Linked DNA regions of Salinivibrio kushneri. The protein of the gene in region 2 interacts with the protein of the main gene of each other region in a pairwise test. Links are inferred from orthologs where the notes say so. Each region holds a gene or a part of one and is shown on either strand. Other genes may lie near its edges. The genes, in order: N8M53_RS02480, ndk and ung.

Region 1 (4,054 bases), 1.6 Mb from region 2 along the record:
GAATGGTGCCTTCGATGGCTTTAAGTTTTTTCAGTGCCTTGTAGGCATGATCGCTGTCTTCAACATCAATCACCACATAACCAATTTGCGACGATGTTTGTAAGTACTGTGCGGCGATATTGACGTCTTCGTCGGCAAAGGTGGTGTTGATTTTGGTCAGCACCCCCGGACGGTTAGCGTGAATATGCAGCAAGCGCGAGCGGCCTTTATGTTCTGGCAATGACACTTCAGGGAAGTTGACGCATGACAAGGTCGAACCGTTGTCGGAGTATTTAACCAATTTCCCTGCAACCTCTAGGCCAATGTTTTCCTGCGCTTCTTGGGTTGACCCACCAATATGCGGTGTGAGTAATGCATTATCAAACGCTTGTAGCGGAGAGCTGAATGCGTCTTTGTTGGTTTTTGGTTCAACCGGGAAAACATCGATTGCTGCCCCAGCCAAATGCTTGCTTTCTAGCGCGCCACATAGGGCATCGATGTCGACCACCGTGCCGCGTGAGGCATTAATAAAGATCGCCCCCGGCTTCATGCGGGCAAAGGCCTCGGCATCAATCATATTCTGCGTGCTTGGTGTCTCGGGGACATGAAGCGAGACAATATCACTGCGATTAAGCAGCTCTGTGAGCGAGTTAACTTGAATGGCGTTGCCCAAAGAGAGCTTATTATCAACATCATAATAATACACACGCATCCCTAAGTTTTCCGCCAAGATACTCAGCTGGGTGCCGATATGGCCATAGCCAATAATACCGAGCACCTTACCGCGAGCCTCAAAGGAGCGGTCAGCGGATTTTTGCCATTCACCGCGATGCGCTTTGGCATTTTTTTCGGGGATCCCGCGTAGGAGCAGCAGGATCTCACCCAAAACCAGCTCTGCGACACTGCGGGTGTTGGAGAAAGGTGCGTTAAAGACGGGAATTCCGCGCTTAGCCGCGGCATCAAGGTCGACTTGGTTGGTACCGATACAAAAGCAACCAACCGCCACCAGCTTCTTCGCTTTTGCAAAGACAGCTTCGGTCAACTGGGTGCGAGATCGTAACCCAACAAAGTGTGCGTCTTGAATGGCCTCTTCAAGATCCTCACCGGTGAGTGAGCCTTTGTGGTACTCGATGTTGGTGTACCCGGCCTGCTTGAACGCTTCAACTGCAGTCGGGTGGACGCCTTCGAGTAATAAGATTTTGATTTTATTCTTGTCCAGTGAATAGTGTGACATGCGGGCTGTTCTCTTCCTTAGAAACAATAATGGTAGCAATGTTGCGCCTGAGTGCCGGGGCGCATCGTACCTTATTCCCTCGCGTGGATGGCGAAGGGGAGTGGCGGTTGATTGACCTGGTCATTAGGTTGATCTTTTACGTCAAAAGACCGCAGGGCATGCGATGTGCCGGTATCAGAACAGTGACCAAGATAACAAAAATTCACATGTGGGGTAAGAATTATCCGTTCTAGGCCATAAAAAAAGCACCTTAAAAAAGGTGCTTTTAACTTATTGATTACATTGAGCGCAAACGTTTGGCTTTTTTTGATATTACCGGTGAGGCGTAAGCATTTGATTTGCTGTGTTATGCACTCAGCTTGCCACTTTTTTCACACCAGAATCTGTCCCTGTAAGGACGATATCTGCGCCGCGATTGGCAAATAGGCCAACCGTCACCACGCCAGGAATGGCATTGATGGCGTCTTCTAATCCTTTTGGATCTTGGATTTTCATATTGTGGACGTCGAGAATGACGTTGCCATTATCCGTGATCACACCCTGACGGTAACACGGGTCACCCCCTAGCTTGAGCAATTCACGCGCGACATAAGAGCGTGCCATGGGGATCACTTCAACGGGAAGTGGAAACTCGCCGAGTACATCCACATGCTTGGTATCGTCGATAATACATACGAACTTTTTGGCGATTGCTGCGACGATTTTTTCACGCGTTAGGGCAGCACCGCCACCTTTAATCATATGATTGCGCGCATTAATTTCATCGGCGCCGTCAACATAGATATCTAAACTTGCCACTTCATTGGCGTCGAGAACCTCAATGCCCAAGGCTTTCAGTCGCTCAGTCGATGCCTCAGAGCTCGAGACCGCGCCTTTGATTTGCTCTTTAATCGGGGCAAGGGCATCAATAAAGTAGTTCACGGTCGACCCCGTTCCCACACCAATGATGCTGCCGGGTTTTACATATTCAACCGCGGCTTCGCCAGTGGCTTTCTTCTTCTCGTCTTGGGTCATGGTAACTCCTGAATCAAAGGGATTGAGCGTGATTATAGCGAAGCCGCGAGATGGCGTCAGGGGCTAGGTCGCGAAATACGTATTGGCCAGTGCCAATGTTGGCTAGGGGTCAAAATATGGGGTAAAGGCACATCCCATTGCTCGGTCGGTAACGTGGGCCATTGCTGGCAATCATGCGCGAGCCCAACCGCGACCGCATCCGGTGCGCATATCCCGAGGGTACGATCATAATACCCGCCTCCCATGCCAAGGCGCTGCCCTTTAGCATCAAATGCCACCAAGGGCGTGGCAATCACCCCTAGTTTTTCGCTGGGTATCAAGGTGCGAATGTCGAGCTGGGGCTCGGCGATCCCATACCCATTAACCCGCATTGGAGTAGTGGGAGTGTAGAGGAGAAACAATAAGTGACCGCGGCTAAAGGGGTGAACGACAGGTAAATAGACATTTTTATTCGCGTCCCAACATGCCTCTATGACAGGCATTGTATCTAGCTCGCCGTCAAAGGAGAGGTACAGGGCAATGTCCGTGGCTTTTTTCACGTCGGGCAGCGCCATAAATCGCTGCGTAACCGTCTGTGCAGCTTGCTTTTGTTGCGCAGGAGAAAGCTGACGACGCGCTTTGCGGATAGTGTGTCGAATGTGTTGTCTAGGCTGCATAACTGTCCTTAATGCTAGCCAAAGGGTGGAGAAGAGGACCCCGGGGTGCCGTTGGGATCGATGGCCCTTGAACCCGCTGGTTCAAGGCGGGTGGGTAGTATAAGCCGTAGGCTTCTCGGTACATGCCGAGCTTGCTCAGTAGCCTATAACAACGCACCCTTGGTTTTGCTTATCGGCTCAGGGACGTAGATCCGCTGACAAACACCCCAGGGAATTGGATTATTCTTGCGATCCTTGCGACGCCATTGCTTTGTCCAGTTGGGACGTCATCAGGGCGGTCCGTTGCGTTACCTGATCTTGTAATGTCTCCAACGACTGTTTGGCATCATTTAATTCATGACAAACATTGAGAGCCGCGATGGCGATTAGCTGCTCTGTATTGGACACTTTAGTGCGCTCAGCCAGCCGATGCAACCGTTGATCGAACTCGCTTGCTGCATCTTTAAGCGCTTGCTCTTGTCCTGGCGGACAATTGACGCGAACAAGACGATCTAGAATTTTAATTTCAACCGGTTGTGTGCTCATAGTCCCAAGCTGGCTCCTCATGCGGCCCGACAGTTCGAGGGCCCAGTACACAGTAATATGGCGCTATTCTAGCAATTATTTCTGCCAATACACTACATCGAAGATCATCCACCGTGTTGGTGCCGGGATTTTAATCAAACATGTTGGCCTCAACCCCTCTATTGTGGCTGGATGGCACGAACAAGCCCTTTGAGCATAAATGTGAATTAGCTCGCGTCTTATCTTCCTTCTTGCTGATGTGATTGATCTTTATCATCGTGATGGACGCGCCCGGGTCGATACACTGCGTGACGCAAATTGGCAGACTTGAGGTCGCTGCTGCTATCAGCCTTTTGATGTCAATATCGGTTTTTTATCGCAGTGATTCAGCCTGCTGGTGTGAAATGCTAAACTGTGTCCTTTCATTTTTTAACGTATGACCAAGGGCAAGATCGTGACTGATACCCGTTTACCCGCTTATGCGACAACAGCAGACACACTGAGTGCGGATAGTTTGGCCGTGACCCCAGCAGAGATGCATGGCTTAATTGCCGGCATGCTCAGTGGCGGCTTAGAGCTGGAAGATGGCAGTTGGCTGACCATGCTGTATGACTATACCCACCAAGGCATGGGGTGGCCGATGGAGTCGAAGACGCTTGCGATGCAA
Region 2 (7,559 bases):
GCGGGACAGTACAAGGAGTGCAACATGTCAGATTCACTAAAGGTTATTCTGTCGCATCAACCGGCTGCATCGCAGTGGGGCGACAACGCGCTGGTCTCTTTCGACACCGACAAAGCGGTGATCCATGCACCTAAAGACGCCAATCAGCGAGACAAGGTGCAACAAGCGGCGCGCAAACTTGAAGGGCAAGGTGTTCCGGCACTGAGCCTGACCGGCGAGCATTGGGATCTTGAATTAGTGTGGGCGTTTTACCAAGGACTTCGCGGCCCCAAAAATAAGGTTGCCTTTACGCAGACCGTGTTGAACGATGGCGATACCCAAGAGTTCGAGCTTCGACAGACCGTGGGTGACTGGGTGCGCGATATCATCAACCAAACCGCAGAAGAAGTTGGCCCGCATCAGCTGGTGGCACGCGCGGGGGAGTTTGTGAAATCCATGGCACCCGACCAGGTCACTTATAAAATCATCTCGGGCACGGATTTATTAGAGAAAGGCTGGAACGGCATTTATACCGTCGGTCGTGGTTCAGCGCGCAAGCCAACCATGTTGCAACTCGACTATAACCCTACCGGTGATCCGGATGCGCCTGTGTATGCGTGTTTGGTGGGTAAAGGGATCACCTTTGATTCTGGCGGCTACAGCATTAAAGGCTCTGACTTTATGACCACCATGAAAGCGGACATGGGCGGCTCAGCAACAGCGACCGGAGCGCTCGCGATGGCGATTGCCAAAGGGTTGAATAAGCGCGTTAAATTGGTGCTTTGCTGTGCCGAGAACATGATCTCAAGCAGCGCTTACAAACTGGGCGACATCATTACTTACAAAAATGGCGTGACCGTTGAAGTACTCAATACGGATGCGGAAGGGCGCTTGGTGCTCGCTGATGGCCTAATGTATGCGAGTGAGCAAAAACCTGAACTGCTGATTGATTGCGCCACGCTCACCGGATCGGCAAAAGCGGCACTGGGTAATGATTACCACGCCCTGTTCAGTTTTGATGATGAGCTCGCACATTGCACGCTTGACGCGGCGCAAAAAGAAGGGGAGGGCATGTGGCCATTGCCATTAGCTGAGTTCCACCGTCAGCTGCTTCCTTCCTCGTTTGCTGATATTGCCAATGCGTCGATTGGGGCGTATATGCCGGGGGCGAGTACGGCAGCAGCGTTCCTTTCCTACTTTGTTGAAGGTTACCAAAAAGGCTGGATGCACATTGATTGCTCTGGCACCTACCGCAAAGCAGCCAATGATAAATGGGCCGTGGGCGCGACCGGTATGGGTGTGAAAACCCTGGCGCGCGTCTTACTTGAACAAGCCAAATAGCCCGTGATACGTCGAGTGAAGTGTTAACAATTTTTTGTGTGAGTTAACGCTTCACCCGATTGGTCATAGGGACAGACGAGGAAATTTGCTAGGGTAAGCGCGTTGTTGCCCCTAGCGGGCCAGATTCAGACAGTGAAAGGACAAGCGAATGACCATTGAACGCACTTTTTCTATCGTTAAACCTGATGCCGTAGAGCGTAATTTGATTGGCACGCTTTATCAGCGTATCGAAAGTGCTGGTTTGCGTATCGTCGCAGCGAAAATGCTCCATCTTAGCAAAGAGCAGGCAGAAGGATTTTATGCCGAGCACCAAGGGAAGCCTTTCTTTGAATCCTTGGTTGGGTTCATGACGTCAGGCCCTATCATGGTACAAGTACTGGAAGGCGAGAGCGCGATCAGCCGCTACCGTGAGTTGATGGGAAAAACCAATCCAGAAGAAGCGGCCTGTGGCACATTGCGCGCTGACTATGCGGAAAGCATGCAATACAACTCAGTGCATGGCTCTGATAGCCCTGCATCTGCAGAGCGCGAAATCGCGTACTTTTTTACCGCGGATGAAATTCATCCTCGCTGCTAAATCAAGCACCTGCTTTTTAACCTTCCAAAAGAGGCGTCAGCCTCTTTTTTTCTGCCTATCGATATCAGACGACCACATTGAATAACCCCGCTGTTAGAGAGTGGAAACTGTGATCTAAAGCCTGTACAATTTCGCGCCTTAAGCGCGTCCCGAGGAGATATCTTGGCTATGATCAAGGTAAGGCGTCGGCACGCGTGAGGCGATGATTGAGTCTTACCACCTAGCTAGTTCTTACGAGGCAACCCCCAATGACGACAGAGAAAGTTAATCTGCTTGATTTTGACAGGCAAGGATTGCGTGCCTACTTCGCTGATGAGCTCGGCGAAAAAGCCTTCCGCGCTGACCAAGTCATGAAGTGGATGTATCACTTTGGTTGCGACGACTTCGATGAAATGAACAACATCAACAAGAAGTTGCGTGAGAAACTCAAGCGGGTGGCAGAAATTAAAGCCCCAGAAGTCAGTGAAGCGCATTACTCCAAAGACGGCACCATCAAGTGGGCAATGCGTGTGGGCGGTCAAGACGTGGAAACCGTGTATATTCCCGAAGATGATCGGGCAACACTGTGTGTCTCCTCTCAAGTAGGTTGTGCGCTTGATTGCAAATTCTGCTCAACCGGAGCGCAAGGTTTTAACCGCAACTTGCGTGTGTCTGAGATCATCGGACAGGTGTGGCGTGCGTCAAAAGAGATTGGCATTGAGAAAGAGACGGGCCGTCGTCCGATCACCAACGTGGTGATGATGGGCATGGGAGAGCCACTGCTCAACATGAAAAATCTTCTCCCCTCTCTGAATTTGATGCTCGATGACAATGCGTATGGTTTATCTAAGCGCCGGGTCACCGTGTCGACATCTGGCGTGGTTTCTGGCTTGGAGCAAATGATTGGCAAAATCGATGTGGCCTTGGCGATCTCACTGCATGCGCCGAACGATGAGCTGCGTAGCCAAATTATGCCGATTAATGATCGTTGGGATATTGAGGCTTTTCTGGATGCGGTACACCGTTATATTGAAACCTCAAATGCCAACCGCGGCCGTGTGACGGTAGAATATATCTTGCTGGATCATGTTAACGACGACATGGAGCATGCGCGCCAACTCGCAGAGCTATTAAAAGACACCCCAGCGAAGATTAACCTGATCCCATTTAACCCGTATCCTGGATCACCGTTCAACAAACCGAGTAATTCTCGTATTGATAGGTTTATGAAAACCTTGATGGAATACGACTTTACGGTGACGGTACGTAAAACACGAGGCGACGACATTGACGCAGCGTGTGGCCAACTTGCCGGTGACATTGTCGACCGAACCAAGCGTGCCGAGAAGCGACTGGGCGCACAGGAGGTTATCCCTGTTCGACCCGTCTAAATGAGAGGGTGACAAGGGGATAGCATGACAAAAACGGTTTGGGTATTGGGCATGTTGATGGCGTTGGCTGGATGTTCATCGTCAGGTTCGCAGCATAACGAGCCCAAGTTTGATAAGATTCAAGCCGCAGAGGCGCGCATTGCACTGGGATTAGGCTATCTAAACAGTGATCGCTATCAACAAGCGCAGCAAAACTTGCAGCAAGCGCGCCAATATGCGCCTAACTACTATCGCACCTCGCTGTCGATGGCGTATTATCAACAACGTGTCGGTGAAAACGACAAAGCGGATCGCTTATATCAAAAAGCGTTAGCGCAAGCGTCTGAAAAAGGTGATGTATATAACAATTACGGTGTTTTCTTGTGCGAACAACAGCGATTTGCCGCGGCGAATGACGCATTTTTGCAAGCAGTCGTACAACCGTATTATCATCGTGTGTCAGACAGTTATGAAAACGCGGCGTTTTGTCAGCTAAAAGCTGGCCACGTAGAACGCGCAAAAGCCTTGTTTAGCAAAGCGGCTGATCACGACCCGCTTAATGTCCGTGCTGGTTTACAACTTGCCAAATTAGAGATAGATACTGGGCAAGTGGCAGAGGCCGTAGCACGTATCAAGCGGCTCCACCAACGCGTTGGTGTTCAACCTGCAGGACTGTTATTGCTAGTGAAAGCTTATCAGCAACAAGGCTACACGGAGCGAGCTGCCCATGACGCTCAGCGATTGGCGCAACGGTTTCCAGAATCCAAAGAATATCAATTGTACCTAGCGAATGAATACTGAACAGACGGAAGAACAAGCGCAATCTGATACCCAACCTGCGCCCGGGGAAGTATTAAAGCAAGCGCGAGAGAAAATGGGCTGGAGTGTTCGTGATGTTGCTGACCGACTTCGGTTACGAGTCAGTGTCATTGAGGACCTTGAACAAAACAACCCAGACATGGATCAATTGGCCACGTTTACACGTGGCTATTTGCGTTCCTATGCCAAGCTGATGCAAATCGACGCTGATCAGCTTTTGGGTAATAGCAATATGGAAGCGAGCAGTGCGGCCACCGTACAAAAAATGCAAAGCTTCTCGCGCAAAACGCGGCGGCAAAAGAGCGAAAGTCGACTGATGTGGTTGTCTTGGGTGATCATCGCTATTGCGGTTGGTATCACCGGCGTGTGGTACTGGCAAAATCAGCAGGCCATGACGTCTGTGCCAACACAGCTGGATAGCCAACAAGCGGATGAGCTCGTCACGACCCCGTCAGAGCAAGATAGCGCGATGGTTGCCACAGATGCACCGGCGATGGCCGAGCCCGCGGCGACAGACTCGACGGCCTCACAAGGGGCGGAGTTACAGGAAACGGACGCACAAGATACCGTTAACGAGCCCGTGTCTAGTCAAGAGAACCGCTCAGTATCGACAGAGTCAGAATCGGGGACTGCTGCCGAGCCGGTGCAAATGGACGAAACGACGACGCAAATCGATCCAGAGGCACAGCCAACCGCAGAGGATGAAGCCCCCGCGAGCACGGTCAATAACCGTCTAGTGATGACATTTAGTGGTGATTGCTGGATAGACGTGCGAGATGCCAATGGTGAACGATTGGCAACCGGGATAAAGTCTGAGGGTGAGCAAGTGACCCTAACCGGCGACACCCCTTATCAATTGGTATTGGGTGCCCCCAGTGTGGTGAAAATCACCTTTAATGGCGACAATATTGATCTTGATGGCTTCCCAACCGGCCAAGTGGCTCGGTTGCGCCTTCCGCAGTAATCAGAGAACGTCGATATGCACAACGAAACTCCCATCAAACGCCGTCCCTCAACGCGCATTAATGTCGGCAATGTGCCGATTGGTGATGGCGCGCCGATTGCCGTGCAATCTATGACCAACACACGAACCACGGATGTCGCCGCCACTGTCGCGCAAATTAAAGCGCTAGAAGGGGTGGGGGCAGATATTGTTCGGGTATCGGTTCCCACCATGGATGCAGCGGAAGCGTTTAAAGAGATTAAAGCGCAAACGTCGATCCCTTTGGTAGCAGACATCCATTTTGACTACCGTATTGCATTAAAAGTGGCGGAGTATGGTGTCGACTGTTTGCGTATCAACCCAGGTAATATTGGTAAAGAAGAGCGCATTCGGGCGGTGGTGGATGCCGCACGTGACAAAAACATTCCAATCCGTATTGGTGTGAATGGCGGCTCACTGGAGCGCGATCTGCAAGAAAAGTACGGGGAGCCAACTCCCGATGCCTTGGTCGAGTCGGCCATGCGTCATGTCGATATTCTTGACCGTCTTAACTTTGATCAGTTTAAAGTCAGCGTTAAAGCGTCAGATGTCTTCCTAGCGGTTGAGTCTTATCGCAAACTCGCGCAGCAAATCGATCAGCCCCTTCACCTTGGCATTACCGAGGCGGGTGGCGCGCGTGCTGGTGCGGTTAAGTCATCCGTGGGCTTGGGAATGCTATTGGCGGAAGGCATTGGTGATACCTTGCGTGTATCGCTCGCCGCTGATCCGGTCGAAGAAATCAAAGTCGGCTTCGATATTCTTAAGTCACTTCGCATTCGCTCGCGTGGCGTCAACTTCATTGCGTGTCCGAGCTGTTCGCGTCAAGAGTTTGATGTGATTGGCACGGTCAATGCGCTTGAGCAGCGCGTGGAAGACATACTGACCCCAATGGATGTCTCTGTGATTGGTTGTGTGGTCAATGGCCCTGGTGAAGCCGAGGCCTCGCATCTTGGCCTCGCGGGTGGTAACAAGCGCAGCGCTTACTATCTGGACGGTAAACGCCAGAAAGAGCGCTTTAATAACGACAACTTGGTGGATGAGTTGGAGGCAAAAATCCGCGCCAAAGCGGCGATGATGGATGAACGCAACCGCATCAAGGTGTCTCAAATCGATCAAGAGGGCTAAGCCGTTAGGCGGCCTTCTCCCCTTTTTACATCATTTCGGTAACGGAAGTTAACGTGGCTAAAACAATTCAAGCAATTCGAGGCATGAATGACTGCCTCCCGTCTCAATCTCCTTTATGGCAAAAGCTCGAATCTACGATTAAAAAGGTAGTGAGCGCTTACGGCTATAGCGAAGTTCGCATGCCTATTGTGGAAGCAACGCATTTGTTTAGCCGTGCGATTGGTGAAGTGACAGACGTTGTCGAAAAAGAAATGTATACCTTCGATGATCGCAACGGCGACAGCCTCACCTTGCGTCCTGAAGGGACCGCGGGTTGTGTCCGAGCAGGGATTGAAAATGGCCTGCTGTACAACCAAGAGCACCGCCTTTGGTACACCGGGCCAATGTTCCGTCATGAACGTCCGCAAAAAGGCCGTTATCGTCAGTTCCACCAATTTGGTGTAGAGGTGTTCGGTCTTAACGGCCCAGATGTAGATGCTGAGTTAATCATGATGACCGCACGTATGTGGCGGGAGCTAGGGATTGCAGAGCATGTACGATTGGAGCTCAACTCGATTGGCTCACCACAAGCGCGTGCGAATTATCGTCAAGCGCTGGTGGACTTTTTAATGCAGCACGAGTCTGTGCTGGATGAAGACAGTAAGCGTCGCATGCAGACTAACCCTCTCCGTGTGCTCGATACCAAAAACGCAGATATCCAAGCCATTTTAGTGGATGCGCCTCAGCTCGGCGACTACCTGGATGACGAATCAAAACAGCATTTTGCGCTGTTGTGTGAACTCTTGGACGCAGCAGGTATCGAATACCAAGTAAACCACCGTTTGGTGCGTGGACTCGATTACTACAACCGTACCGTGTTTGAATGGATCACTGACAGCCTAGGGGCGCAAGGCACGGTGTGCGGTGGTGGCCGTTATGACGGCTTGGTTGAGCAACTCGGTGGCAAGGCTACGCCTGCGGTCGGGTTTGCGATGGGGTTAGAGCGTCTCGTTCTGATGCTGGAAAACCTTAACCAAGATGATGTCCGCCCGGCAGTGGATGTGTATATGGTCACGGCGGGTGAAGGTGCCATGGTCGCAGGAATGAAACTGGCTGAGCGCTTACGTGAGCAGGTGCCAGGGCTGCGTGTGATGTCGCACTTCGGCGGTGGTAACTTTAAGAAGCAGTTTAAGCGCGCGGACAAAGTCGGCGCCTCTGTGGCGCTGGTGCTAGGCGAGGATGAAGTCGCCAATGGCACAGTAGCCTTAAAAGATTTGAAAGGCGGCGAGCAACAAACACTGAATCAGGATGAGATCGCCGCGTCACTAAAAGCATTGATTTAAGAGGACAGAACGTGGACGTCTACACCACAGAAGAGCAGCAGGTTGAAGCCATTAAAAAGTGGTGG
Region 3 (7,721 bases), 1.6 Mb from region 2 along the record:
TAGGGAGCGGCCACGCCTTATCGTCCAGTTGGCTGTGTAGCTCTGGGAAACGGCGGCTATCAAACACAGGTACTCGACCCAATGAACGCTGGGTGTGATAATCCTGAGCGAGACGCTTGACGATGCCCGATAACAAGAAGATCGCAATCATATTTACCAGCGCCATCATCCCCATTGACGCATCGGCGAGTGTCCACACCAACGGCAGCTCTGCCAACGCACCAAACATAACCATCCCTAAAACCACCGCGCGAAAGTACGGCAACGCCGGTCGACATCGGTGATCAATAAACAATAAATTGGTTTCTGCATACGAATAATTGGCAATAATGGAGGTAAAGGCGAAGAAGAAAATCGCGACTGCGACAAACTGCTCCCCCCAATCACCCACTTGGGCACTTAAGGCTCGCTGGGTTAACTCTACCCCTGTAATTTCGCCACCGGGAATATACTCCCCAGACAAGAGAATGATCGCGACCGTTGCCGTACAAATCACCAGAGTATCGACAAACACCCCGAGCATTTGTACATAACCTTGGGAAACGGGATGAGGCGGATAAGGCGTCGCCGAAGCGGCGGCATTCGGCGCTGACCCCATGCCCGCTTCATTCGAGAATAAGCCGCGCTTGATGCCTTGAATCATGCCCTGTGCCAGGGTGTAACCCAATGCTCCTGATGCCGCTTCGTGAAGACCAAATGCACTCTCTACTACCAGCATGAATACCGCAGGCACCTGCTCAAGATGCGTGACGACCACATACAAGGATAACGACAAATACAGTAGTGCCATCACGGGCACGATCACTTCGGCCGTTCGCGCTATCTGGCGCAAGCCACCATAAATAATCAACCCGCTGACCAGCACTAAGCCTGCGCCCACATAGGCAGGCGGCCAGGCAAAGGCCACTTGTGCCGCTTGTGATATAGAGTTGGCTTGCACCGAATTAAACACTAGGCCAAATGCTAAGATCAGCAATACTGAGAAAAGTACGCCCATCCAACGCATACCTAGCCCATGCTCCATGTAATAGGCCGGACCACCGCGAAAATAGCCGTCGGGATCCTGTACCTTATATACTTGCGCCAGCGTACTCTCTGCAAAAGCAGTCGCCATACCGAGAAATGCCATTAGCCACATCCAAAAGATCGCCCCCGGGCCACCTAAAGACAGAGCCACCGCCACCCCGGCCATGTTCCCCGTCCCCACGCGAGCGGCAAGACCAGTACACAAGGCTTGAAAAGACGAAATACTGCTTCCCTCACGACGTCTACTATGACGCATGACCGAAAACATATGAGAGAAGTGGCGAAACTGGATCCCTCCTAGTTTCAAGGTAAAAAAGATCCCACCACCGATGAGCACATAAATGAGTACCGAGCCCCAAATCAGATCATTAATAAAAGTGAGTAGGCTCAATGGACTGTCCCTCGTCGTAGTTAAGTAAGGATAATGAGCAATGCGGCGCAATCTTCGCGTGAACCTCTTCCTAGGTCAATTCAAACCCATCACGGCTGGGGCAACCGTCACTCATTTTAAAAATCAGTGATTGTGGTCTCATAAAAACTTCATCGGACTGCCACAAATGAGAAATACTTCAATTTTACGTTAGGGGAAGCTGTGGTACTTAAAAACTGACCGCAAGGTGAAAAAGAGGTGACTATGGAAAACATTGCCTTTAACGATTTGTTCGAGCAAGACAAGCCACAACGCAACGGACGCGCGAAACCAGTCAAACGTAAATGGAGAGAAATTGAAGCGCTGAAAGACAAACAGCGGCTTAAAAAAGAATTGGAAGAAATCGATATTTTTGGCGATTTCTCTCAACTGGACCTCGATTAACTCACCCTCAACATAGGATTGCTAAAAGGTGCTCACTGAGCACCTTTTTTTCATCATCCCTCAGCGACTTCGACTACTCCGCCTCGAGATAAGGCTGCCAATCAATCGGGGTTTTCCCCTGCGCTTGCAACAGCGCATTGGTTTGTGAAAAATGCTGACAACCAAAAAAGCCACGATGCGCGGATAGCGGTGATGGGTGAGGCGCGGTGAGTACATGATGCCGCTGACGGTCAATCGCTTTGCCTTTTTTCTGGGCATGCGCGCCCCATAATAAGAACACCACGCCTTGGCATTGCTGATTCACGGCCTCAATGACACGATCCGTAAAGGTTTCCCACCCAAGTTTGGCGTGGGAGTGCGCCTTCCCTTGCTCCACGGTCAGCACAGTATTGAGCAACAACACGCCTTGTTCGGCCCAGCTTTTTAAATAACCGTGAGAAGGCGTCGTAAAGCCCTCAATATCGGTCGCCAGCTCTTTGTAAATATTGACCAGTGACGGTGGTGTCTTCACACCTGGTAGCACGGAAAAACACAATCCGTGAGCTTGGTGCGGCCCGTGATACGGGTCTTGGCCCAGAATCACCACCTTTACATCGCCCAGCTCAGTATAGCGAAAGGCGTTAAACACATCTTCCTTAGGCGGAAAAACTGTCACGCCATTCGCACGTGCTTGCTCAACATAGGCCAAGGTTTCTCTAAAGTAATCTTGTTGTTTCTCACCAGCCAGCACCTGCTGCCACGTTTGCGCCTGAGTCATGGTTGCTCCTTTTCATCACACTGGCGCTATTCTAACGAGGCAGCGAGGCAAAATCAGTGTGTGGCGCGATCTTTTGTTCGCTCGGTGTGTGAATGGTAGTGGCGCTGACAGCGACCTTGTACTGCGCGGTTAGGGGTCGGCAAGCTAGCACGCGTTATCGTTGTCTTGATCATGGGGCATTCCTCATCATTGCGGATTCATCTTTCCCTATGAAATATTGATGCCAACTTTAAAAAACAAAAACAATCAATACCTTACATAAGTTCCGTATTAACTTGTGCCAAAAGGTGAACACACGTGGTGCAAATTTGCCTCATTAGCGCGCACACATCATTGTCTCATCATTAAAACTTTCATATGTAATTTTATTACCACATTTTTAACCAAAACGCTGCGGCATCTATCGCATCGACGGAGGGCGCGTGCTACAGTAAACACATTAGATAGACAAAGATTGATATAAGATAAATATCATAATGTTAAGAGTTAAATAAAATTGATTTATGTCAATAAAACCCCACTCTATAAAGGGTATATATAGTCACTCAAAATGATGAAATCTTACATCATAATAGTCACTATCATAAAAGGGGATAGGCCATGATCACTGGTATTCAAGTAACCTCAGCGGCCAATGATGAACTCGTTAATTCTATTTGGCTGATCGATAAAGACACCGATCAAGCACGTTGTGTCTGTGCCAAACAAGGCTTTGAAGCGGATCAGGAAGTTGCCCTATCTTCTTTGGGTGAATTCGATTACCGCGAAGTGAATATCGAAACACAAGCCATCAACGAAGGCGGCCAGCACCTTAATGTCAACGTACTAAAGCGTGAGACACTGGAAGATGCGGCTAAACACCCAGAGAAGTACCCACAGCTAACGATCCGTGTCTCTGGCTATGCGGTTCGCTTTAACTCACTGACCCCTGAGCAACAGCGCGACGTGATCACCCGTACTTTTACCAGCTCTCTATAGCCGTTCAACCAACGCTAACCAGACTGTGTATCAAATCAAACAGCCCGCAATCGCGGGCTGTTTTTGTATTAATAATGGTAATCTGTGGCTAGGCCTTACCCATTCACTTCAAGCAAGTAATCTCTTAGCGTTTGGAAATCAGCCTCTTGCTCGCGTGAAAGCAACGTCATTTGCGCATGCTTTGCCAGCGGCCCGGGAAGAGGAATATCTTTACCGAGGATCGCGTCGACCGACTCTTTAAATTTTGCCGGGTGAGCCGTGCACAAGAAGATCCCCTCTTCCCCTTCTTTCAGCTGCTCCGCGAGCAATCGGTATGCAATGGCACCATGGGGTTCACACAAGTAGCCCGCCTGAGAGAGTGACTTTAAGCTCTCAGCCGTTTCCTCATCGTCAGCACGCCCTGAGGCAAGTTCACTCAACGTCCACTGCTCACGGCGGAAAAGCTCTTCGATACGTGGCCAGTTATTGGGCTGACTCACGTCCATCGCGTTGGACAACGTGGCGATGGTTTGCTGCGGTGCCCACTCGCCTGAATCGAGGTACCGTGGCACGGTGTCATTAGCATTGGTGCCAGCGATAAAGCGCTTTATCGGCAGTCCCATCGCTTTAGCAAGCAAGCCTGCAGTGAGGTTGCCAAAATTACCACTGGGCACCGATATCACCACTTGGTCTCGCTTGTGTGGAGGCATTTGCGCCACCGCTTCGAAGTAGTAACAAATCTGTGCCATTAAGCGGCTAATGTTGATGGAGTTGGCCGAGTTAAGGCCAATGGTCTGACGAAGCTCGCTATCATCAAAGGCTTGTTTCACCATACTTTGGCAGTCATCAAAGGTGCCATTGATCGCGACCGTATGAATATTGCCTCCGAGGGTGCAAAAAAGCTTTTCCTGCAGCGGGCTGATTTTGCCTTTCGGGTACAAGATAACCACGTCGATATTATCAATGCCGTAAAACGCGTGAGCGACCGCGGCTCCCGTGTCCCCTGACGTTGCGGTAAGGATGGTGATCTTTTTGCCATCAGATACCGCCGCTAGCGACTGCGCCATAAAACGGCCACCAAAGTCTTTAAAGGCCAGTGTCGGGCCATGGAAAAGCTCTAGCGCATGAATATGGTCATCCACTTGTTCAAGTGGCGCGGCAAAGCTAAACGCATTACTAACCAGTTCGCTGATTTGGCTTTTGGGTAGTTCATCGCCAATGAGCGCGGATAAAATCTCGCTACTACGCTCCACCAAGGGCATGGCCAGTAATGCCTCGATGTCGTCGAAATACGGCAGCTTATCGGGAAAGAATAACCCTTGGCCGCGACCGAGCCCTTGCTGGACAGCTTGCGAGAATGACACGGTTTCACTGTGATCTTTGATGTTGTATAGCTTCATGCCTGACTTCCTATTTCTTTCGCGCCCTGTCCATCAATGCGACATACATGAACAAAGCCATCATTATTTTGTACATAGTGCTCGCGCAACCACTGCGCTAACCGCTCTGCCACCTGCAAATCATCACAAATGCTAAATAGCGTCGGTCCTGAGCCCGAGATCCCTGTCGCCAATGCACCACAGCTGGCCGCATAGTCGCGAGCGTCCACAAACCCCGGCAACAGTTTTTGCCGATACGGTTCAGCAACCACATCGCAAATTAAACTCGCCGCCAGTTGAGGCTGCTGGGTGTGGCACGCGTGAATAAAGCCGCCGAGGTAGCGACCATGAGCGATCACATCTTGCCGACGATACTGGGCGGGCAAGATGGTACGCGCCTCTGCGGTCGACACTTTGATGCCCGGGTAAGCCATCACCCAATACCAGTTTTCAAAGTGTGGCACCGCCTGACTAATTACCCCTTGGCTTTCCAACATAAGCTGCAAACCACCCAGGTAACACGGCGCGACATTGTCATAGTGTAAGCTGCCAGATATGGACGCTTCCATTTCCCCCATGAGCGTTAACATGGTGGTCTCATCAAGCGCATCGTCATGAAAACGATTAAGGGCATCGAGCGCGGCAACGATCGAGCATGCACTGGAACCAAGCCCTGATCCTATGGGCATATTTTTTTCCAGTACCATCGCCACCGGCTTCACAGAGAGGTGGTTAGCTTTTAGCGCCTCGACGTAGGCCAAGTAAGCCTTATAGACAATGTTGTCCTGCTCATTAGAGGGCAGCTTATCAGTAAAGCGGCCTTGGCAGCGCAATGAAAACGCATGATTTCCACCGTCAGCCACTTCCACCACATCACCCAGTAAGCTCCCATCAACCGGGCTCACCGCGGCGCCCAGCACATCGAACCCTACGCTCACATTGCCAATAGAGGCAGGCGCATAAACACGGACAGCCATGACTAAACTCCTAACTTCCAACCCAGGGTACGCATTAAGTCCGCAAACACCCCAGCAGCGGTCACGGCTGTTCCCGCGCCATAGCCGCGCAGTACCAATGGAATTGGCTGATAATAACGGCTATAGAAGGCCAATGCGTTCTCACCCTCTTTAATCTTATTCATCGGGTCATCGTCGGATACGGCTTGGATTTTGACAAAGCAGCGCCCGTCTTCAATACCACCGATATACCGCAAAACTTTACCTTCTTTGGCGGCTTCCTCTGACCATTGTTTAAAGTACGCATCGGCTTGAGGCAAGCGGGCCATGAAACTTTCAACATCGCCAGACTGATCAAAGCCAGGCGGAAGCGCTGGCTCGACCTCGACATCGTCAAGTTCGAGCTCCATGCCGGCTTCACGAGCCAAAATCAAGAGTTTACGTGCCACATCCATGCCCGACAGATCGTCCCGCGGATCCGGTTCGGTAAAACCATTATCACGCGCCACCTTGGTCGCGTCACTAAAGCTGGCACCTTCATCCAGCTTCCCGAAAATATGCGAGAGCGAACCCGATAAAATGCCAGAAAAACGTGACAATTCATCCCCCGCTGCAATCAGGTTCTGTAGGTTCTCAATAACTGGTAAGCCAGCCCCCACCGTGGTCTCATACATGAACTTTCGGTGGGTCCCACGCGCCGCCTGACGCAGTTGGTGATAGTAAGCCATGCTGCTGGTATTGGCTTTCTTGTTGGGGGTGATCACGTGAAAGCCTGCACGCAAAAAGTCTGCATATTGATCGGCGACCTGCTGATCGGCAGTGCAATCAATCAATACAGGGTTAATAATGTGATTACGCTGAACCAGTTGGATCATGCCCGCCAAGCTAAAGCTCGATAGATGATTCGGTAACTCATCACGCCAACTATTAAGATCAATGCCTTGGCTGTTTAACCACATCCCTTTGCTGTTGGCTAGGCCACACACTCGCATCACAATGCCTTGTTGCTTGAGTTTGGCTTGCTGACGGCGAATTTGCTCAATCAGCTCGCCACCCACACCACCAACACCAACGATAAATACATCCAAGTGATGTTGACTATTAAACAAGTTTTCATGACAGGCTTTGACTGCTTCTGAGACCCGCTCTGAAGGGACAACGGCAGAGATAGCACGTTCCGAGGAGCCTTGAGCAATGGCGACGATATTAACATTCACTTCCGCCAACGAGGTGAAAAAGCGCGACGCGACCCCTTTCGAGGTGCGCATGCCATCGCCCACCAAAGAGACAATCGACAGATCATCAATAAACTCGACCGGCTCGAGTAGGCCATCTTTCAGCTCAAGCTCAAAATGGTTACTCAGCACCTTGTCAGCTTTTGCTTTGTCCTGGCTTTGAATACAAAAGCTGATGCTGTATTCAGAGGAAGACTGAGTGATCAATACAATCGATACCCCTGCCGACGACATCGCGCCAAACACGCGTGACGCCATCCCCACCATGCCTTTCATACCAGGGCCTGATAGGTTAACCATGCTCAGATCGCTTAACGTAGTGATCCCTTTGATGGCCAGTTTATCTTCACCACTGTCTTCACCAATTAAGGTGCCTTCGGCCTGAGGATTGGTGGTGTTTTTGATTAAACAAGGAATATGGAAGCGTGCGATTGGCGCAATGGTTTTTGGGTGTAACACTTTTGCGCCAAAATACGATAGCTCCATCGCTTCTTGATAGCTCAATGACTTAAGCAAACGCGCGTCCGGCACCAACCGAGGGTCACAGTTATAGACACCGTCGACATCCGTCCAAATTTCGCAACACTCAGCGCGTAC

The links.
Region 1: the proteins of ndk (region 2) and N8M53_RS02480 interact in binary tests that used the Escherichia coli proteins (3 or more experiments, as listed by UniProt). The link is inferred for Salinivibrio kushneri from one-to-one orthologs.
Region 3: the proteins of ndk (region 2) and ung interact in binary tests that used the Escherichia coli proteins (3 or more experiments, as listed by UniProt). The link is inferred for Salinivibrio kushneri from one-to-one orthologs.

The regions. Positions count from the first base shown.
Region 1 is NZ_CP114588.1:502,411-506,464, forward strand. What follows is about bases 1,084-4,054. They hold N8M53_RS02480 (5-formyltetrahydrofolate cyclo-ligase), read right to left. Parts: upstream 2,884-4,054; coding sequence 2,284-2,883; downstream 1,084-2,283. Other genes in these bases: serA (phosphoglycerate dehydrogenase), read right to left, coding at 1,084-1,213; rpiA (ribose-5-phosphate isomerase RpiA), read right to left, coding at 1,568-2,227; zapA (cell division protein ZapA), read right to left, coding at 3,103-3,408; N8M53_RS02495 (UPF0149 family protein), read left to right, coding at 3,842-4,054. In the rest of the region: more of serA, read right to left, coding at 1-1,083. UniProt on the Escherichia coli protein: Involved in the removal of 5-formyltetrahydrofolate.
Region 2 is NZ_CP114588.1:2,100,700-2,108,258, reverse strand. The notes cover bases 416-3,182. They hold ndk (nucleoside-diphosphate kinase), read left to right. Parts: upstream 416-1,468; coding sequence 1,469-1,897; downstream 1,898-3,182. Other genes in these bases: N8M53_RS09905 (bifunctional tRNA (adenosine(37)-C2)-methyltransferase TrmG/ribosomal RNA large subunit methyltransferase RlmN), read left to right, coding at 2,146-3,182; pepB (aminopeptidase PepB), read left to right, coding at 416-1,320. Outside these bases: more of pepB, read left to right, coding at 25-415; more of N8M53_RS09905, read left to right, coding at 3,183-3,267; type IV pilus biogenesis/stability protein PilW, read left to right, coding at 3,292-4,047; cytoskeleton protein RodZ, read left to right, coding at 4,037-5,029; ispG (flavodoxin-dependent (E)-4-hydroxy-3-methylbut-2-enyl-diphosphate synthase), read left to right, coding at 5,045-6,172; hisS (histidine--tRNA ligase), read left to right, coding at 6,226-7,494; N8M53_RS09880 (YfgM family protein), read left to right, coding at 7,506-7,559. UniProt on the Escherichia coli protein: Major role in the synthesis of nucleoside triphosphates other than ATP. The ATP gamma phosphate is transferred to the NDP beta phosphate via a ping-pong mechanism, using a phosphorylated active-site intermediate.
Region 3 is NZ_CP114588.1:493,721-501,441, reverse strand. Bases 756-3,596 are described here. They hold ung (uracil-DNA glycosylase), read right to left. Parts: upstream 2,598-3,596; coding sequence 1,914-2,597; downstream 756-1,913. Other genes in these bases: grcA (autonomous glycyl radical cofactor GrcA), read left to right, coding at 3,198-3,575; N8M53_RS02455 (DUF3545 family protein), read left to right, coding at 1,661-1,840; N8M53_RS02460 (alanine/glycine:cation symporter family protein), read right to left, coding at 756-1,417. Outside these bases: more of N8M53_RS02460, read right to left, coding at 1-755; thrC (threonine synthase), read right to left, coding at 3,671-4,954; thrB (homoserine kinase), read right to left, coding at 4,951-5,910; thrA (bifunctional aspartate kinase/homoserine dehydrogenase I), read right to left, coding at 5,913-7,721. UniProt on the Escherichia coli protein: Excises uracil residues from the DNA which can arise as a result of misincorporation of dUMP residues by DNA polymerase or due to deamination of cytosine.